3 regions of the Actinocatenispora thailandica genome follow, and region 3 is predicted to be linked to each of the others. Evidence: riboswitches for the same ligand, from Rfam matches in the RefSeq annotation. Region 3 holds a riboswitch; each other region holds the start of a gene.

Region 1 (5,131 bases), 860 kb from region 3:
TCGGTCCCTCGTGGACACCTGGCGGATCAGCCCGGCACTGGGGCGTCAGCTCGCCGATCTGCTGTCCTGACCGGCAGCGCGGCCCGCGGTGCGGCCCGGAACCGGAACAGCCGCAGCGAGTTCGACACCACGAACACGCTGGAGAACGCCATCGCGGCGGCCGCGAGCACCGGGGTGACCAGGCCCAGCGCGGCCAGCGGGATGGCCGCCACGTTGTACCCGAACGCCCAGAACAGGTTCCCCTTGATGGTGCGCAGGGTGCGGCGGGACAGCCGGATCGCGTCCGCCGCGGCCCGCAGGTCACCGGCGACCAGGGTCAGGTCGCTCGCCTCGATCGCCACGTCGGTACCGGTGCCCATCGCGATGCCCAGGTCGGCGGTGGCGAGCGCGGCGGCGTCGTTGATGCCGTCGCCCACCATCGCGACCACCCGGCCGGACCGTTGCAGTTCGGCGACCACGTCCGCCTTGCCGGCCGGCAGCACCCCGGCGTGCACCTCGTCGATGCCCACCGCCTGCGCGACGGTACGAGCCGCGGCCTGGTGGTCGCCGGTCAGCAGCACCGGCCGCAACCCCAGCTCGCGCAGCGCCGCGACCGCTTCCGCGGCGCCGTCGGCGACGGTGTCGGAGACCACCAGGACGCCCCGGGCCACCCCGTCCCAGCCGGCCAGTACCGCGGTGGCGCCAGTGGCACCGGCGGTGCCGATGGCCTCGGTCAGCTCCGCCGGTACCGACAGGCCCTCGCGGGTCAGCAGTTCCGGCCGGCCCACCACGACGCGATGACCGTCCACAGTGGCCAGTGCACCGAAACCGGCCACGGCGGCGAAGTCGTGCACCTCCGGTAGTTCCCCGGCGGCCGACGCCGCGGTGGCCACCGCACGGGCGATCGGGTGTTCGCTGGCGTGCTCGACGGCACCCGCGTACCGCAGGATCTCGGCCGCCGACTCGCCCGCGGCGGCGATCGTGTCGGTGTGCGTCATCCGGCCGGTGGTGACCGTACCGGTCTTGTCCAGCACCACGGTGTCGATCCGCCGGGTCGACTCCAGCACCTCCGGCCCCTTGATCAGGATGCCCAGCTGCGCGCCCCGACCGGTACCGACCAGCAGCGCGGTCGGCGTGGCGAGCCCGAGCGCGCAGGGGCAGGCGACGATCAGCACGGCCACCGCGGCGGTGACCGCCGCCGCGGCCGGCTGCCCGGCCGCGAGCCACGCCACCAGCGTGCCGAGCGCGACCACCAACACCACCGGGACGAACACCGCGGAGATCCGGTCGGCGAGCCGCTGCACCTGCGCCTTGCCGTTCTGCGCGTCGGCGACCAGCCGGCCGAGCTGCGCCAGCTGGGTGTCGGCACCGACCCGGCGGGCGGTGACGACGAGCCGGCCGCCGGCGTTCACGGTCGCCCCGACCACCTCGTCGCCGGGACCGACCTCGACCGGCACCGACTCGCCGGTGAGCATCGACGCGTCCACCGCGCTGGTGCCGGACTCCACCACGCCGTCGGTGGCGATCTTCTCCCCCGGCCGGACCACGAACCGGTCCCCGACCGCCAACCGTCCGATCGGCACGGTCTGCTCCCGGCCGGCCGCGGTGAGCACCGTGACGTCCTTGGCGCCCAACGACAGCAGCGCCCGCAGCGCGGAACCGGCGCGCCGCTTGGCCCGCGCCTCGAAGTACCGCCCGGCCAGCAGGAAGGTGGTCAGCGCGGCGCCGACCTCCAGGTACAGCTGGGGTCCGGTGTCCGCGCCGGCGAACAGGTGCAGGCTCATCCGCAGGTGCTCACCGCCGGCACCACCGAGGAACAGCGCCCACAGGCTCCACAGGTACGACACGGTCGCGCCCAGCGAGACCAGCGTGTCCATGGTGGCGGCGCGGTGCCGCAGGTTGGTCAGCGCGGCGCGGTGGAACGGCCACGCACCCCACACCACCACCGGTGAGACCAGCGTCAGCGCGAGCCACTGCCAGTGGTTGAACTGCAGCGGCGGCACCATCGCGAGCAGCAGCACCGGCGCGGTCAGCACGGCCGAGCCGAGCAGCCGGGTGCGCAGCGAGCGTTCGGCCTCGTCCCGCTCGTCCGGGGCCGGCGCGTCGCCGGTCTCGACCGGCGGCTCCGGCGGCTGCGCGGTGTAGCCGGTCGCCTCGACGGTGCCGATCAGATCCTGCACCGAGACTCCGGCGGGATGGTGCACCCGCGCGGTCTCGGTGGCGAAGTTGACGGTCGCGGCCACGCCGGGCAGCTTGTTCAGCTTGCGTTCCACCCGGGCCGCGCAGGACGCGCAGGTCATGCCGCCGATCCGCAGTTCGGTGGCGGATCCGTCACTGTCCACAGTAGACATCTACCCTCCCCGACCGGCGCCGTCCCGGCGCCGCACTCAGGCCAGCTGGTAGCCGGCCTCGTCGACCGCGGCGGCCACCGAGTCGGTGGCCAGCGGCTGATCGGTGTCGACCTCGACCCGGCCGCTCGCCACGTCGACCCGGACCGCCTGCACGCCCGGCAGCGCGCCGAGTTCCGAACTCACGGCGCTGGCGCAGTGGCCGCAGGTCATACCGGTGACGGTGTATGTCTGAGTTGCCATGATTGCCTCCACAACGATGATGTGCGGTCAGGAACGGACCAGCCGGGCGATTGCCGCGCTGGCCTCCTTGACCTTCTCTTCGGCCTCTTCGCCACCCTTTGCCGTGGCCTCGGCCACGCAGTGTGACAGGTGACCGTCCAGCAGCCCGAGCGCGACGCCTTGCAGTGCTCGGGTCGCCGCCGAGATCTGGGTGAGGATGTCGATGCAGTACGTGTCCTGCTCGACCATCCGCTCCAGCCCGCGGATCTGACCCTCGACTCGCCGCAGTCGGGCCAGTAGTGCCTGTTTGTCGTCGCTGTACCAGTAACTCGCCATCTGGCCACCTCCCCCGTTCGATCCCGACAGTACCATACCCCCCTACCGTATCCAACCACGGAGCGCAGCGAGTCGGACGCGAACGGATCACTTCCCGAAACGAATGTGTGTGGCGCGCCGGGGGCGACTTGCGATCGACTGACGGTTACTCCTAATGTGACTCCCCGTCTGACCGGATGTCTGCCGCCTGCCCGTGGGCGGCACCGGTGGACACCGCCGAGTTGCCGCGCGAGCCGCCTCCCCTGGTGCTTGCCGGCGAGCCGGGGACCCACCTCCCTGGGGTGAATCCGCGACCGCGGGTCGTGGTAGGGCGCACTTCTTCCCCGCCCGAACCCGTCAGCTAACCCGGCAGGCGGTGCGAGGAAGAAGGAGCCGGCTGCCGGTGCCTACCTCCGCTGTCATGCCGCGGCCGCTTCGGGCCGTCGGCCTGGTTCTGTTCGCCGCACTCACCGCGATCGCGCTGCTGCTGCTCGGAACCCCAGCGCACGCGACGCCGTCCGAGGCCGAGCTGACCAAACAGATCGACGCCAAGTCGAAGCAGTTCGACAAGGCCGTCCAGGAGTACGACAAGGTCCAGGACCAGCTGTCCGCCAGCAAGAAGAAGGAAAAGGCGGTCAACAAGAAGCTCAAGCCACTGCAGAAGAAGGTCGACGCGGCGGAACAGACGGTCGGCAAGATGGCCGCCGCCGCCTACCGGGGTGGCAAGCCCGGCGCGGTGAACGCGATCCTCTCCGACGGTTCCGCCAGTACCCTGCTCGACTCGCTCTCCCTGCTCGACCAGCTGGCCCGCAGCCAGAGCAAGCAGATCGCCGAGTACAGCAAGGCGAAGGCCGCGCTGGACAAGCAGAAGGCGGCGCTGGACACCGAGATCGGCAAGCAGACCCAGGCGAAGAAGAAGCTGGCCGACCAGAAGAAGTCGCTCGACAAGGACGTGCAGAAGCTGCGCGACCTGCGCACCCAGGCCTACGGCTCACCGACCAACTACAACACCAACGTCGACTACGGCCCGGCGCCGAACCTGCCCGGCAGCGCCGGCAAGGCGGTCGACTACGCGTGGGCGCAGCTCGGCAAGCCGTACAACATGGGTTCCGCGGGGCCGAACGAGTTCGACTGCTCGGGCCTGACGATGATGGCCTGGAACGCCGCCGGCTACTCGCTCGCGCACAGCTCGTACACCCAGTACAGCCAGACCCACCGGATCAGCCGCAACCAGCTGGAGCCCGGCGACCTGGTCTTCTACAGCGGGAACGAGCACGTCGCGATCTACATCGGCGGCAACCAGATCATCCACGCGCCCACCTACGGCGAGCCGGTGCAGAAGGCCAGCGTCGACATGATGCCGCCGGACGGCTACGGCCGCGTCGGCTGATCACACAAGCCTTACCCCCACCCCCACGCGACGCCGGTACCGGAGCATCCCCCCGTCTCCGGCACCGGCGTCGCGGTCTCCGCGGCCCGAGCTCCGGGATCTCCCTGCAGCCGGACCGCACCGAGCCGGTAAGCTCGCTGTAGGCCCGAGGGGCGCGGAAGGGGCGGCCGGCGCAAGCCGGAGCCTCGAAACGCGGCGGGCCCGACAGATGGCTGGCTCACCAGGGAAGATGCCGGTCGTTGCCCTCGTAGCTCAGGGGATAGAGCACCGCTCTCCTAAAGCGGGTGTCGCAGGTTCGAATCCTGCCGGGGGCGCCAGGTCACACCGCTCGATGACCGACCCGGGCCGCCGGGCGCGCCCCGTCCGGGCGCCGTCGATCCCGCCGTGTCGACCGCGGGCTGCCTCCGTACGACACCGCATCCGGTCCCGGGACCCGGCCGTACGGACGATCCCGTGGCACCGCGCGTCCGGCACCCTGGACGCCATGTCGACCTGGGTGCGCGTGGCCCCCCGCACTCACGGATCGAGCGCATCGAGGTCGCCAGGCCCACCCGGTTGCTCGGCCCGCCGGCCCGCTACACGATCTGGATCGTCCCGACGCACGGCCGCACTGTCGAGACGCCGATCCAACGTGACGATCGCTGGCGGCTGCTGCGTCCTCGCGGCAACGCGGCGGTGGTCTCCGTGGACGAGTTCGCCGAGACGGTGGCCACCCTTCGCGGCTACCTCGCTCGTCCCGGTACCCGCCCGGTCAGCCGGTGACGAGGACCTCACGGAGCCGGCGGGCGAACGCGGCGGGCTGGCCGGCGTAGGGGTGGTCGCCGCCGGTGAAGCCGCCGTGGTGGCTGGGGAAGACGGTGGCCGGCTGGCCGAGCAG
Region 2 (5,131 bases), 1.3 Mb from region 3:
ACAGGAGTCGATCCGGCTGGCCCTGGTCGACGCGCGCCGGCAGGCCGAACAGGCGCTGTCGGTCAGCCAGGCCCGGTTCCAGGCGGTGTTCAGCGAGGCGGCGATCGGCATCGCGCTGATCGACGACGAGCACCACATCGCGGACGCCAACCAGGCGCTCGCCGACCTGCTCGGCCGCGAACCCGACCAGCTCGCCGGCCACGACCTCGACGAGTACGCCCACCCGCAGGACGCCGCGGCGGTCCGCTCCGCGGTGGCCGGGCTGTTCGCCGGCGCGCCGACCCCGGTGCAGCTGGAGCGGCGGTTCTCCGGCCGGGACGGCGCGCTGGTCTGGGGTCGGATCACGCTGACCATGATCGAGGCGCCGGCCGGGCACCAGTACGCGGTCGCCATGATCGAGGACTCCACCGAGCGGCGGCTGCTGGAGGCGAGGCTGGAGTACCAGGCCTGGCACGACCCGCTGACCGGGCTGGCGAACCGGGAACTGCTGCTCAAGCGGCTGGACGAGATGCTCACCGGCAAGGAGGGCGGCACCGGCGACCCCGGCCGGAACGGCGGTACCGGGTCGGCCGGCGGCACTGGGCTGGCCGGCTCCGCCGGCGGCACTGGCTTGGCCGGCTCCGCCGGCGGTACTGGGCTGGCCGGCTCCGCCGGCGGTACTGGGCTGGCCGGCTCCGCCGGCGGCACTGGCTTGGCCGGCTCCGCCGGCGGTGTCGGGCTCTGCTACCTCGACCTGGACGGCTTCAAGGCGGTCAACGACTCGTACGGGCACGAGACCGGTGACGGGGTGCTCGTCGCGGTCGCCCAGCGGCTCGACCTGGCGCTGCGGCAGACCGGCTGCCTCGTCGCCCGGACCGGCGGGGACGAGTTCGTCATCCTCATCGACGACCCGGACTCCGAGCCGGTGCGGTGTGCCGAACGGGCCCTCGCCGCGCTGCACGATCCGCTGCGGGTCGGCGGGCACGAACTGTCGGTGTCCGCCTGCGTCGGGGTGGTAGACCGGATCGCCGACCGGTTCACCGCGGCCGACCTGATGCAGGCCGCCGACACCACCCTGTACTGGGCGAAGTCGGAGGGCACCGATCGGCTCGCGGTGTTCGACCCGGACCGGCACGCGCGGGAGGTGGCCCGCTACTCGCTCGCCGCCGCGATGCCCGCCGCCGTCGAGCACGGCGAGTTCGTGGTCGAGTACCAGCCGCTCGTGGGGTTGGCCGACGACCGGCTGCGCGGGGTGGAGGCGCTGGTCCGCTGGCGGCACCCGGAACTCGGCTGGCTGCCGCCGGACCGGTTCATCAACCTGGCCGAGGAGACCGGGGCGATCGTGCCGCTCGGCCGCTGGGTGCTGCGCTCGGCCTGCGAGCAGGCGCAGCGCTGGCAGGAGATCGCCGCCGACGACTTCTTCGTCAGCGTCAACCTCGCGGTCCGGCAGGCGCACGAGAAGCACCTGACCGACGAGGTGTCCGAGGTGCTGTCGAGTACCGGCCTGCCGGCCGACCGGCTCGTGCTGGAGCTGACCGAGAGCGCGATCATGGGGCCGGCCGCGGAGCCGCTGCGGGCCCTGCACGCGCTGACCGACATGGGTGTCCGGCTCGCCATCGACGACTTCGGTACCGGCTACTCCAACCTCGCCTACCTGCGCCGGCTGCCGGTGCACGCGCTCAAGATCGCCGGCTCGTTCGTGTCCGGGATGGCCGACGCGACCGACAACGGTGTCGGTGGGCCGGACCCGGTGGACGAACGCATCGTGGAGACGCTGGTGGAGTTGGCGCACGCGCTCGACCTCACCGTGATCGCCGAGGGCGTGGAGACCGTCGGGCAGGCCAGCCGGCTCCGCGAGTTCGGCTGCGACGTCGGGCAGGGGTGGCACTTCGCCCGCCCCGGTGCCCCGGAGGCGATCACCGCCCGGCTCGTCGCGGAACGCAACGGCCAGCGCTGACCCGACGACGCCGCCGACCCCCGGACGGGAGTGCCGAGGGTTGCCTCCGGCCCAGGGGGCCGCAGGATTCCCCGGCCCGGGACGGCCGTGGGATGCGCCGGCCCGGGACGGCCGCGGGATGCCTCCGGCTCGGGAGGGCCGCGGGATGCGCCGGTCAGCAGGGCCGCCGGTCAGCAGGGCGGCCCGCCGGGGCCACCGGACACGCTGGTCCGGCCGTGGAAAGGGTGAGGGCCGACCCCCACGTGGTGGCGGGGACGGCCCTCCTCGGTGGCTACCGAGTCGTGTGTCGCGGCGTCAGGGTCGAACCGCCCCGTACCAGGAACCGGGGTAGTCGAGCGTGGACACCTTGACGTACTCACCGGGCTGCGGTGCGTGGATCACGTAGCTCGTGCCGTCGTACCGGCCGATGTAGATGGCGACGTGCTCGCCGCCGTTGTAGAACACCAGGTCACCGGGCTGCAACTGGTCGCGGGTGACGTGCGGGAAGGCCGCGTACTGGCTGTAGGTGTACGCCCGCATGTGCACGCCGGCCGCGGCCCAGGAGGCCGAGGTCAGGCCGGAGCAGTCGAAGGTGTTCGGCCCCGCCGTCGCCCACACGTACGGGTCGCCGAGGTGGTTGATCGCGTAGCGCACGGCGACGCCGCCCGGCCCGGGGATGTACGGCATCTGCGGCAGCTGGGTCCCGGTGTTCTTCCGGGCCGCCGCCGTCTTCATCCACTGCTTCTCCATGGTGTCCATGTCGGACTTGAGCTTCTTCTTCTCCGCGGAGAGCTTCTTGGCCTGCGCCTTGTTGCTCGCGATGAGCTTGTCGTACTTCGCCTTCGAGGCGTCCAGCTTCTTCTTCGCCGACTCGTACCTCGCGACCTTGGCGTGCTGGTCGGCGGCCATCCGGTCCAGCGTCGCCATCTGGTCGAGCATGGTGGTGGGCGAGCCGTACTTCAGCATCGAGTTGAGGGCGGACAGGTTGCCGCCCCGGTAGGCGGCGGCCGCGTAGGTGCCGACCTCCTTGTACATCGCGTCGACCTTCTTCTTCAGCGGCGCGATCTGCTTGCTCAGCTCACGGGACTTCTTCTCGTTCTTCGCGAGCGCGTCCTCGTTCTGCTTCAGCTTCTCGCCGTTGGCCTCCAACTTGGACCAGGTCGAGTCCATGCCGTGTTCCAGCTGCGAGGCGGACGGGTCCGCGTGCGCGGCGGTCGGGCCGATCAGGCCGACGCCGACGGTGGCGCAGAGGGCGGCGGCGAGCAAAGCAAGCGCGCGCCGGGTTGGGCGCGCAACAGTCCCCGCTACTGACACCAGTAGCTCACTCCTTCTCCCGCAACCGCCTACCGGGTTAGCTGACGGGTTCGGGCGGGAAGAAGTGAGTTCGCCCTACCGCCGGCTCTCACCGAGAGCTGGCCGATTCACCCCGGATGGGCGCCGCGAACGGCGCCCGTTGGATCCCCGGCTCGCCGAGTGACGACTCGGCGGTGCCCGTTCGGCGCCACCGGTTTGGTGGCAGACTCCCGACCGGACCGCCCAAGAGTACGGATACCGCCGAGTGCCGTTCAACCCTGCGTGATCTGTTTGGCTTCGTCGGCCTGTCGGCGGTGGGCCGTGCTCCCGTGTGCGGACACCTTGGGTAACGAACCCGTTATCGTGCCGTTACGAGTGGCCGGCCGAGAAGCTGCCCAGGAGACCGCCACCACCAGGTAAATCACCGGCCGCTGCGGCCGGCCCGCGGTCCGCCATGTGGGAAGCGCCACAGCACTCCGGGCGATGCTGCGCTCCGCGATGGCCGTACCACCAACCGTTTGCCGATCCGCAGAATCCCGGTACGACAGGCGCCCCGGTGCGCCAGGGTGAGGGGGTGACGGCGACGCGGCGACGTGGGGCACGCGGCGGCGTCCGGGGCGAGGAGGTGGCACTCGATGCCCGCCAGCGATCTGCCGACCCGCCGGCTGGGTCGTACCGACCTGCACGTCACCCGGGTGGGCTTCGGCACCTGGGCGCTCGGCGGCGCGGGCTACGCGTACGGCTGGGGGCGGCAGGACGACGACGACTCGGTCGCGGCGATCCGGTACGCCGTCGACCACGGCGTCAACTGGATCGACACCGCACCGGTGTACGGGCTGGGCCACGCCGAGCAGGTCGTGGCCGCCGCGCTCGCCCCGTACCCCGAGGCGGACCGGCCGTACCTGTTCACCAAGTGCGGCCTGAGCTGGGACGAGACGGACCGGACCCGCCCGCCGCGCGCCGCCGGTGCGCCGAAGCACCTGCGGCGTGACCTGGAGGGTTCGCTGCGCCGGCTCGGCGTCGAGCGCATCGACCTGTACCAGCTGCACTGGCCCCGCGCGGCCGGGGTGCCGCTCGCCGAGACCTGGCAGACGCTGCTCGACCTGCGCCGCGAGGGCAAGGTCCGGGCGATCGGGCTGTGCAGCCAGCACACCGCCGGGCTGACCGCCGCCGCCGCGCTGGGCCGGCCGGACGCGGCGCAGCCGCCGTTCTCCGCGATCGACCGGGAGGCCGCCGACGGCCTGCTCGACTGGTGCGCCGCGAACGAGGTCGGGGTGCTCGCCGCCAGCCCGATGCAGTGCGGGTTGCTGACCGGCACGTTCACCCGGGAACGGGTGGCCGCGTTGCCCGCCGACGACTGGCGCCGCGGCGACGGCGACTTCATCGGCGCCGCGCTGGACCGCAACCTCGACCTGGGCCGCCGGATGGGCGACGTCGCGCACCGCCGGGGCCGTACCCTCGCCACCGTCGCGGTCGCCTGGACGCTGGCGTGGCCCGGGGTGACCGCCGCGATCGTCGGCGCCCGCCGGCCCGACCAGGTGGCGGGGTGGCTGCCGGCGGCCACCGAGACGCTGGACGCCGAGGACCTGGACGAGATCGCCGAGGCGATCGAACGGTCCGGCGCCGGTACCGGCCCGACCCGGCCACCGTTGCCGGCCGACCCGGACCCGCCGGCCGCGGCGCCCGGGACCGCGCCGGTACCGCCGGATCCGCCCGGGGCGCCGGCGACGGAACGCCCGGTGCCGGTCGAGGGCGGGGCGTACCAGGTCACCGTGGACCAGCCGCGCGGCGACCTGCTCGCCGAGCCGTCGTAACCCGTCCCGCAGCACGGCGCCGGTCGCGCGGTACGGTCGGCCGCAACGCCGGGCACGAGGGGGATGACGATGGGCGCGTTCTGGCATCCGTTCGCGGACATGGGCGACG
Region 3 (5,131 bases):
GCTACGGGATGGCGCTGTTCTCGGTGCACATGATCCAGCACATGGTGCTGAGCATGTTCTCGCCTATCCTGCTGCTGCTGGCGGCGCCGATCACGCTGGCATTGCGGGCGATCCGGCCGGCCGGGCGCGGCAGGACCGGCCCGCGCGAGGTCATCGTCGCGGTGCTGCGGTCCCGGGTTGCGCGGGTGCTGACCTCGCCGGTGTTCACCCTGCCGCTGTTCATCGCCAGCCTGTACGGGCTGTACTTCACCCCGCTGTTCGACCTGGCGATGGGCAGCTGGCTCGGCCACCACTGGATGCTGGTGCACTTCCTGCTGGTCGGCTGGATCTTCTTCTGGCCGGTGATGGGTGCCGACCCGGCGCCGCACCGCCCGCCGCACATCTTCCGGATGATCGAGCTGTTCCTGGCGATGCCGTTCCACGCGTTCTTCGGTATCGCGGTGATGCAGTCGGCGACGCTGATCACGACGACGTTCGCGCACCCGCCGCTGTTCTGGGGCATCAACGCGCTGTCCGACCAGCACACCGGTGGCGGCATCGCGTGGGCGTTCAGCGAGGCGCCCACGCTGCTGGTGGTGATCGCGCTGTTCGCGCAGTGGATCTCCGACGACGAGCGGCGGGCCCGCCGGGACGACCGCGCCGCGGACCGGGACGGCGACGCCGCGCTCGCCGCGTACAACGCCTACCTGGCCCGCCTCAACCGGCAGACCTGACCGCCCCCACGCCGACGCTGTCGATCATGGCGTTGTCCGGTGGGGAGGGCGTTCCGCGCCGGACCACGCCATGATCAACCCGTTGTGGTGGGTCGTTGCGGACGGAGGTTGTCCTCGTTCGGGGTCAGACTCGCTCCATGAGTCATGACGAGATGGCGTCCGAGCAGGAACTGCTGGTCCGGTTTCTCACCGGCCAGCGCGAGGCGTTCCGGCAGGCGGTGGCCGGGCTGGACGAGAAGCAGGCCCGGTCGGCGCCGTCGGCCAGCGCGCTGAGCCTCGCGGTACTGGTCAAGCACTGCATCGACGGCGAGCGGACGATGATCAACCGGGTCGCCGGTGCGCCGGAAGCCGCCGATCCGGTGGCGAAGTGGCAGGCCGGTTGGCAGCTGACCGACGCAGACACGGTGCCGGCGCTGTTCGCCGAATGGGACGAGGTGGGCCGGCGCACCGAGCAGGTGCTGCTGGCCGAGACGGACCTGGACCGGGTCGTGGACATCCCCGCGAACGTCCGGCAGTGGCTCCCCAACGACACCGCGTACACGGTGCGCTGGCTGGTGCTGCACTCGATCGAGGAGCTGGCCCGGCATGCCGGGCACGCCGACGTGGTCCGGGAGTCGATCGACGGTGCGGTCGGCCACGGGGCCAAGCAGCAGCCCGGTACCGGCTGGGGCTGAGCGACCGACGGCCGGCCATCGCCCGGAACGGACCATGGCCGGCCGAATCGGTGCGGATCGCGGCGGGGGAGTCGCGACCCACGGTGGTACGGGCGGGACCGCACCGTACCGGTGCCGCGCGTCGGGGGGATGACGCGCCGCACCTCCTTCGGAGCTGGTGCGCCGGGCCGGGGGGGGTGGACCCGGCACACCGGGAGAGCACTAGGCCAGTACCAGGACCTGGCCGGGGAAGATCAGGTTCGGGTTGCCCTTGAGCGTCTTGCCGTTGTTGGCGTACAGCTCCTGCCAGCCGCCCTTGACCTTGTGCTTGGCGGCGATGGCCGACAGCGTGTCACCGTGCTTGACGGTGTACTTCGGGCCCTTCTTCTGCGCGTGGGTGGCCGGCAGCTGCGACGACCCGCCGGAGGACGACCCACCGGAGGCGGAGCCGCCGGAGGACGACCCGTCGGTCGAGGAGCCGCCGGTCGAGGAGCCGCCGGTCGAGGAGCCACCGCCGGAGCCGTTGGTGTTGCTGCCGGTGTAGTTGCCGGCATCGCCCGCGTGCGCGCCGCACACCGGCCAGGCGCCGATGCCCTGGCTGGCCTTGACGCGCTCGGCGACGGCGATCTGCTGGGTACGGCTGGCCTGGTCGGCGCGTGTCGCGTACTGGCCGCCGCCGTTGGCGTCCCAGGTGCTCTGGGAGAACTGCAGGCCGCCGTAGTAGCCGTTGCCGGTGTTGATGGCCCAGTTGCCGCCGGACTCGCACTGCGCGATCGCATCCCAGTTGGTGCCGGACGCGCTCGCGGTCTCGGTCAGGCCGAACAGCGGTACCGCGGTGACGGCGCCGGCCGCGACCGCCGTGACGGCGATCTTGCGACCCAGCCTGGCCCGGGGGGAAAGGGCACGGTGCTTCGCCATGGGTTGTCTCCCTCGACGCCTACGAGGTGAGCTGTCGGGTTCGGGCCGAGGGGTACTGGCCCGGCCGCGTGCTGCGGCTTCACCCCGAGGCACCGGCCGCGGAGACCCGCGCGGTGCCGAGGAACCTGGGTCCCCCGCTCCATGCCTGGCAAGTACGTGGAACCACGGTGCCGGCGGCATGGACTCGGCGTACCGGCCGTGGTTGCCCGCGACGGCGGACCGGCTGACCGTAGGTGCCCCGGGTCCGCGGACGCAAAGTCCGGCGGGGGGATCGTGAAGAGGGCCACGTCCAGTCGGTGCGACACCACCCGGGACCGGACGAATCGCACCGCGTAACCGTGCGTTTGCTGTACGAAGCCAGAACACACCGCGCGGCCGTTCGAAAACGCGACACTGCGTGATGGCGCGCGCGCGATGCGCAGTATCGACGGTGCTCGTGAGCGGACCATGACCGCCTTCACTTCCGGCCACGGCGGATCGGTCCCGATCTGGTAGTTCGGCAAGAATGGAACCATGTCGGCCGCCGGATCCTCACTCGCACTGCGCCGCCGGTGGGCCGATCTGATCGCCAGCGGGTACGACCGGCTCGTCGCCTCCGACCCCGGCCTGGCCAGGCTGCGGCTCGCGCTGGGCGTGCTGGTCAGCGTCGCCCTCGCGGTGCTGGTACTCGGCCTCGCCGGCTTCGCGATCACCGGCGTGCTGCTCGGCGCGAGCATCGCGATGGTCACCTCGTCCGGACCGGTGCAGCGCACGGTGCGCCGGCAGGCCGCGGTGATCGGCCTCACCATCGTGCCGGCGGCGGGCGCGCTGACGCTGTCCGCGCTGCTCGGCGGGCACCGGGTGGTCTCGGATCTGGTCTTCCTCGCGGTCATCTTCGTCGCGGTGTACATCCGCCGGATCCCCGACTACGGGTTCCCGCTGGGCTTCCCGGCGTTCATGATGTTCTTCTTCGCCTCGTTCGTCGGCGCCTCGCCGGCCGCACTGCCGATGCTGCTGCTCGCGATCGCGATCGGGCTGGTCTGCGCCGGGCTGATCCGGATCGTCGTGCTGCCGCCGCGTTCGGCGCGCACCTTCCGGCGGGTCCGGCGCGGCTTCCAGGCACGGCTGGCGCAGGTACTCGACAGCGTCGCGGACCTGCTCGCCGACGGCGCCACGCCGAGCCGGCTGGACCGGCTGCGGCGCCGGGTGGACCGGATGCACGAGAGCGCGCTGATGGTCGAGGCCGAGCTGGACACCCCGCTCGCCCCGGACGACGCGGCGCTGCACCAGCGCCGGGTCCTCGGCGCGGAACTCGCCGCGGAGTCGCTGGCGCACGAGGCGCGCCGGGCCATGACCGCGGCCGACCGCCCCGGCGACGCCGACCGGGCCGTCGCACGGGACCGGCTGGCGACGCTCATCGAACTGATCCGGATCGACCGGCAGCGCGGCGGTTCGGGGAGTTCCGGGTACCGGACTGGGTCTGCGACCGCGAGCAGCGAACCGCCGGCGCCGGTCCCGCGGCGCGCGGTCTGCTGTGGGCGATCGCCGAGGTCGGCGCGGCGGTCACCCGCACGGCGAATCACCGGCCGGTCGTCGGCCCGCCGGTGGACGACGACGAGGACGTGCCGGAGCGCACCGACCGCGGCCCGGCCGCCCCGCCGGTACGCGGCCTGGTCGGTCGGATGCTGCCGTCCACCCGGCAGGCGGTGCAGGCCACGGTGGGCTGCGGACTCGCCATCCTCGCCGGTGAGCTGCTGTCCCCGCAGCGGTGGTACTGGGCGGTCATCGCCGCGTTCGTGGTGTTCGCCGGCACCACCTCGGCCGGCCAGACGCTGATGAAGGGGTTCCGCCGGGTCGTCGGCACCCTGGTCGGCATCGTCACCGGTACGGTCGTGGCGCTGCTGGTGGCCGGTGACCTGCCGCTGGTGGTGGGGCTGCTGTTCGTCTGCATCTTCGCCGGCTTCTACCTGGTGGCGATCTCGTACAGCGCGATGACGTTCTTCATCACCGTGATGCTCGGCCTGCTCTACAGCCTGCTCGGTACGTTCACGCCGGGGCTTCTGGTGCTGCGGCTGGAGGAGACCGCAGCGGGCGCGGCGGCCGGCGCGCTCGCCGCGTTGGTGGTGTTGCCCACCAGTACCAAGAGCCTGCTGCGCGACTCGGTGGACGGCCTGCTCGAACGGCTCGCCGGGTTCGTGACGTCCACCGTGGGGCTGCTGGCCGATGGTGAGCTGGTCGACCTGATCGACGCCTCCCGGGACGTGGATGCCGACCTCGACGCGGTACAGACCAGCGCCGAGCCGCTGCTGCACCGGATCAGCCCGCGCCGGGCCCGGCGCAGCGACACCCGGCACCTGGTCCGGGTACTCACCCGGTGCGCCCACCATGCCCGGGGCATCGCCGCCAACGCCGAGGTCGCCGCGCTGCCGGCCGACCGGACGCTGGCCGCCGTGGGCGGCCGGGTCGCCGCCAACCTACGCCGGCTGCGTGCCGTACTGCGGGACGAACCGCACCCGGAGCCGTTGGCGCGGGACGAGACGCCGGCCGCCGCCATCGGCCGGGACGCCCCCGCGGGCCTGGACGAGCGGACCCGCCGCGCGGTGAACCACCTCACCCAGCTGGACCAGGCTGTCCTCGCGCTGGCCCGCCCGCTCGGCGCCCGCATCGCGGACGGCTCGCACTGACCGCCGGTCAGCCACCGGTGACGGGGCGGGGGTTCATCCGGAACGCGACCACGGCGGCGGCCGCGAGCAGCACCACCGAGGCCACGAACGGGATCTGCCAGCTGCCGGTCAGTTGCTCGACGAAGCCGAACGCGGCCGGGGACAGGATGCCCGCGACCCCGAACCCGGTGTTCATCATGCCGCT

The links. Region 3 has a riboswitch for cyclic di-AMP ahead of Athai_RS34705 (LysM peptidoglycan-binding domain-containing protein). Riboswitches for the same ligand answer to the same signal wherever they lie in the genome.
Region 1: it holds a riboswitch for cyclic di-AMP, as region 3 does, so the genes downstream of both, Athai_RS02025 (C40 family peptidase) here and Athai_RS34705 (LysM peptidoglycan-binding domain-containing protein) in region 3, are expected to answer to the same signal.
Region 2: it holds a riboswitch for cyclic di-AMP, as region 3 does, so the genes downstream of both, Athai_RS00095 (C40 family peptidase) here and Athai_RS34705 (LysM peptidoglycan-binding domain-containing protein) in region 3, are expected to answer to the same signal.

What each region holds. Positions count from the first base shown of each region.
Region 1 covers NZ_AP023355.1:436,299-441,429, reverse strand. Annotated here, with positions in the region: gene Athai_RS02045 (class I SAM-dependent methyltransferase) at 1-70, shown strand, start outside; gene Athai_RS02040 (heavy metal translocating P-type ATPase) at 27-2,330, opposite strand; gene Athai_RS02035 (heavy-metal-associated domain-containing protein) at 2,367-2,570, opposite strand; gene Athai_RS02030 (metal-sensitive transcriptional regulator) at 2,598-2,885, opposite strand; cyclic di-AMP (ydaO/yuaA leader) riboswitch at 3,126-3,255, shown strand; gene Athai_RS02025 (C40 family peptidase) at 3,286-4,254, shown strand; tRNA gene Athai_RS02020 (tRNA-Arg) at 4,496-4,571, shown strand; gene Athai_RS02015 (hypothetical protein) at 4,708-5,016, shown strand; gene Athai_RS02010 (alpha/beta fold hydrolase) at 5,006-5,131, opposite strand, start outside.
Region 2 covers NZ_AP023355.1:17,365-22,495, forward strand. Annotated here, with positions in the region: gene Athai_RS00090 (putative bifunctional diguanylate cyclase/phosphodiesterase) at 1-1,936, shown strand, start outside; gene Athai_RS00095 (C40 family peptidase) at 2,231-3,229, opposite strand; cyclic di-AMP (ydaO/yuaA leader) riboswitch at 3,241-3,412, opposite strand; gene Athai_RS00100 (aldo/keto reductase) at 3,844-5,022, shown strand; gene Athai_RS00105 (aminotransferase family protein) at 5,092-5,131, shown strand, end outside.
Region 3 covers NZ_AP023355.1:1,295,339-1,300,469, forward strand. Annotated here, with positions in the region: gene Athai_RS05735 (cytochrome c oxidase assembly protein) at 1-713, shown strand, start outside; gene Athai_RS05740 (DinB family protein) at 851-1,387, shown strand; gene Athai_RS34705 (LysM peptidoglycan-binding domain-containing protein) at 1,589-2,284, opposite strand; cyclic di-AMP (ydaO/yuaA leader) riboswitch at 2,287-2,445, opposite strand; gene Athai_RS05750 (aromatic acid exporter family protein) at 2,798-4,099, shown strand; gene Athai_RS05755 (FUSC family protein) at 3,982-4,947, shown strand; gene Athai_RS05760 (hypothetical protein) at 4,955-5,125, opposite strand.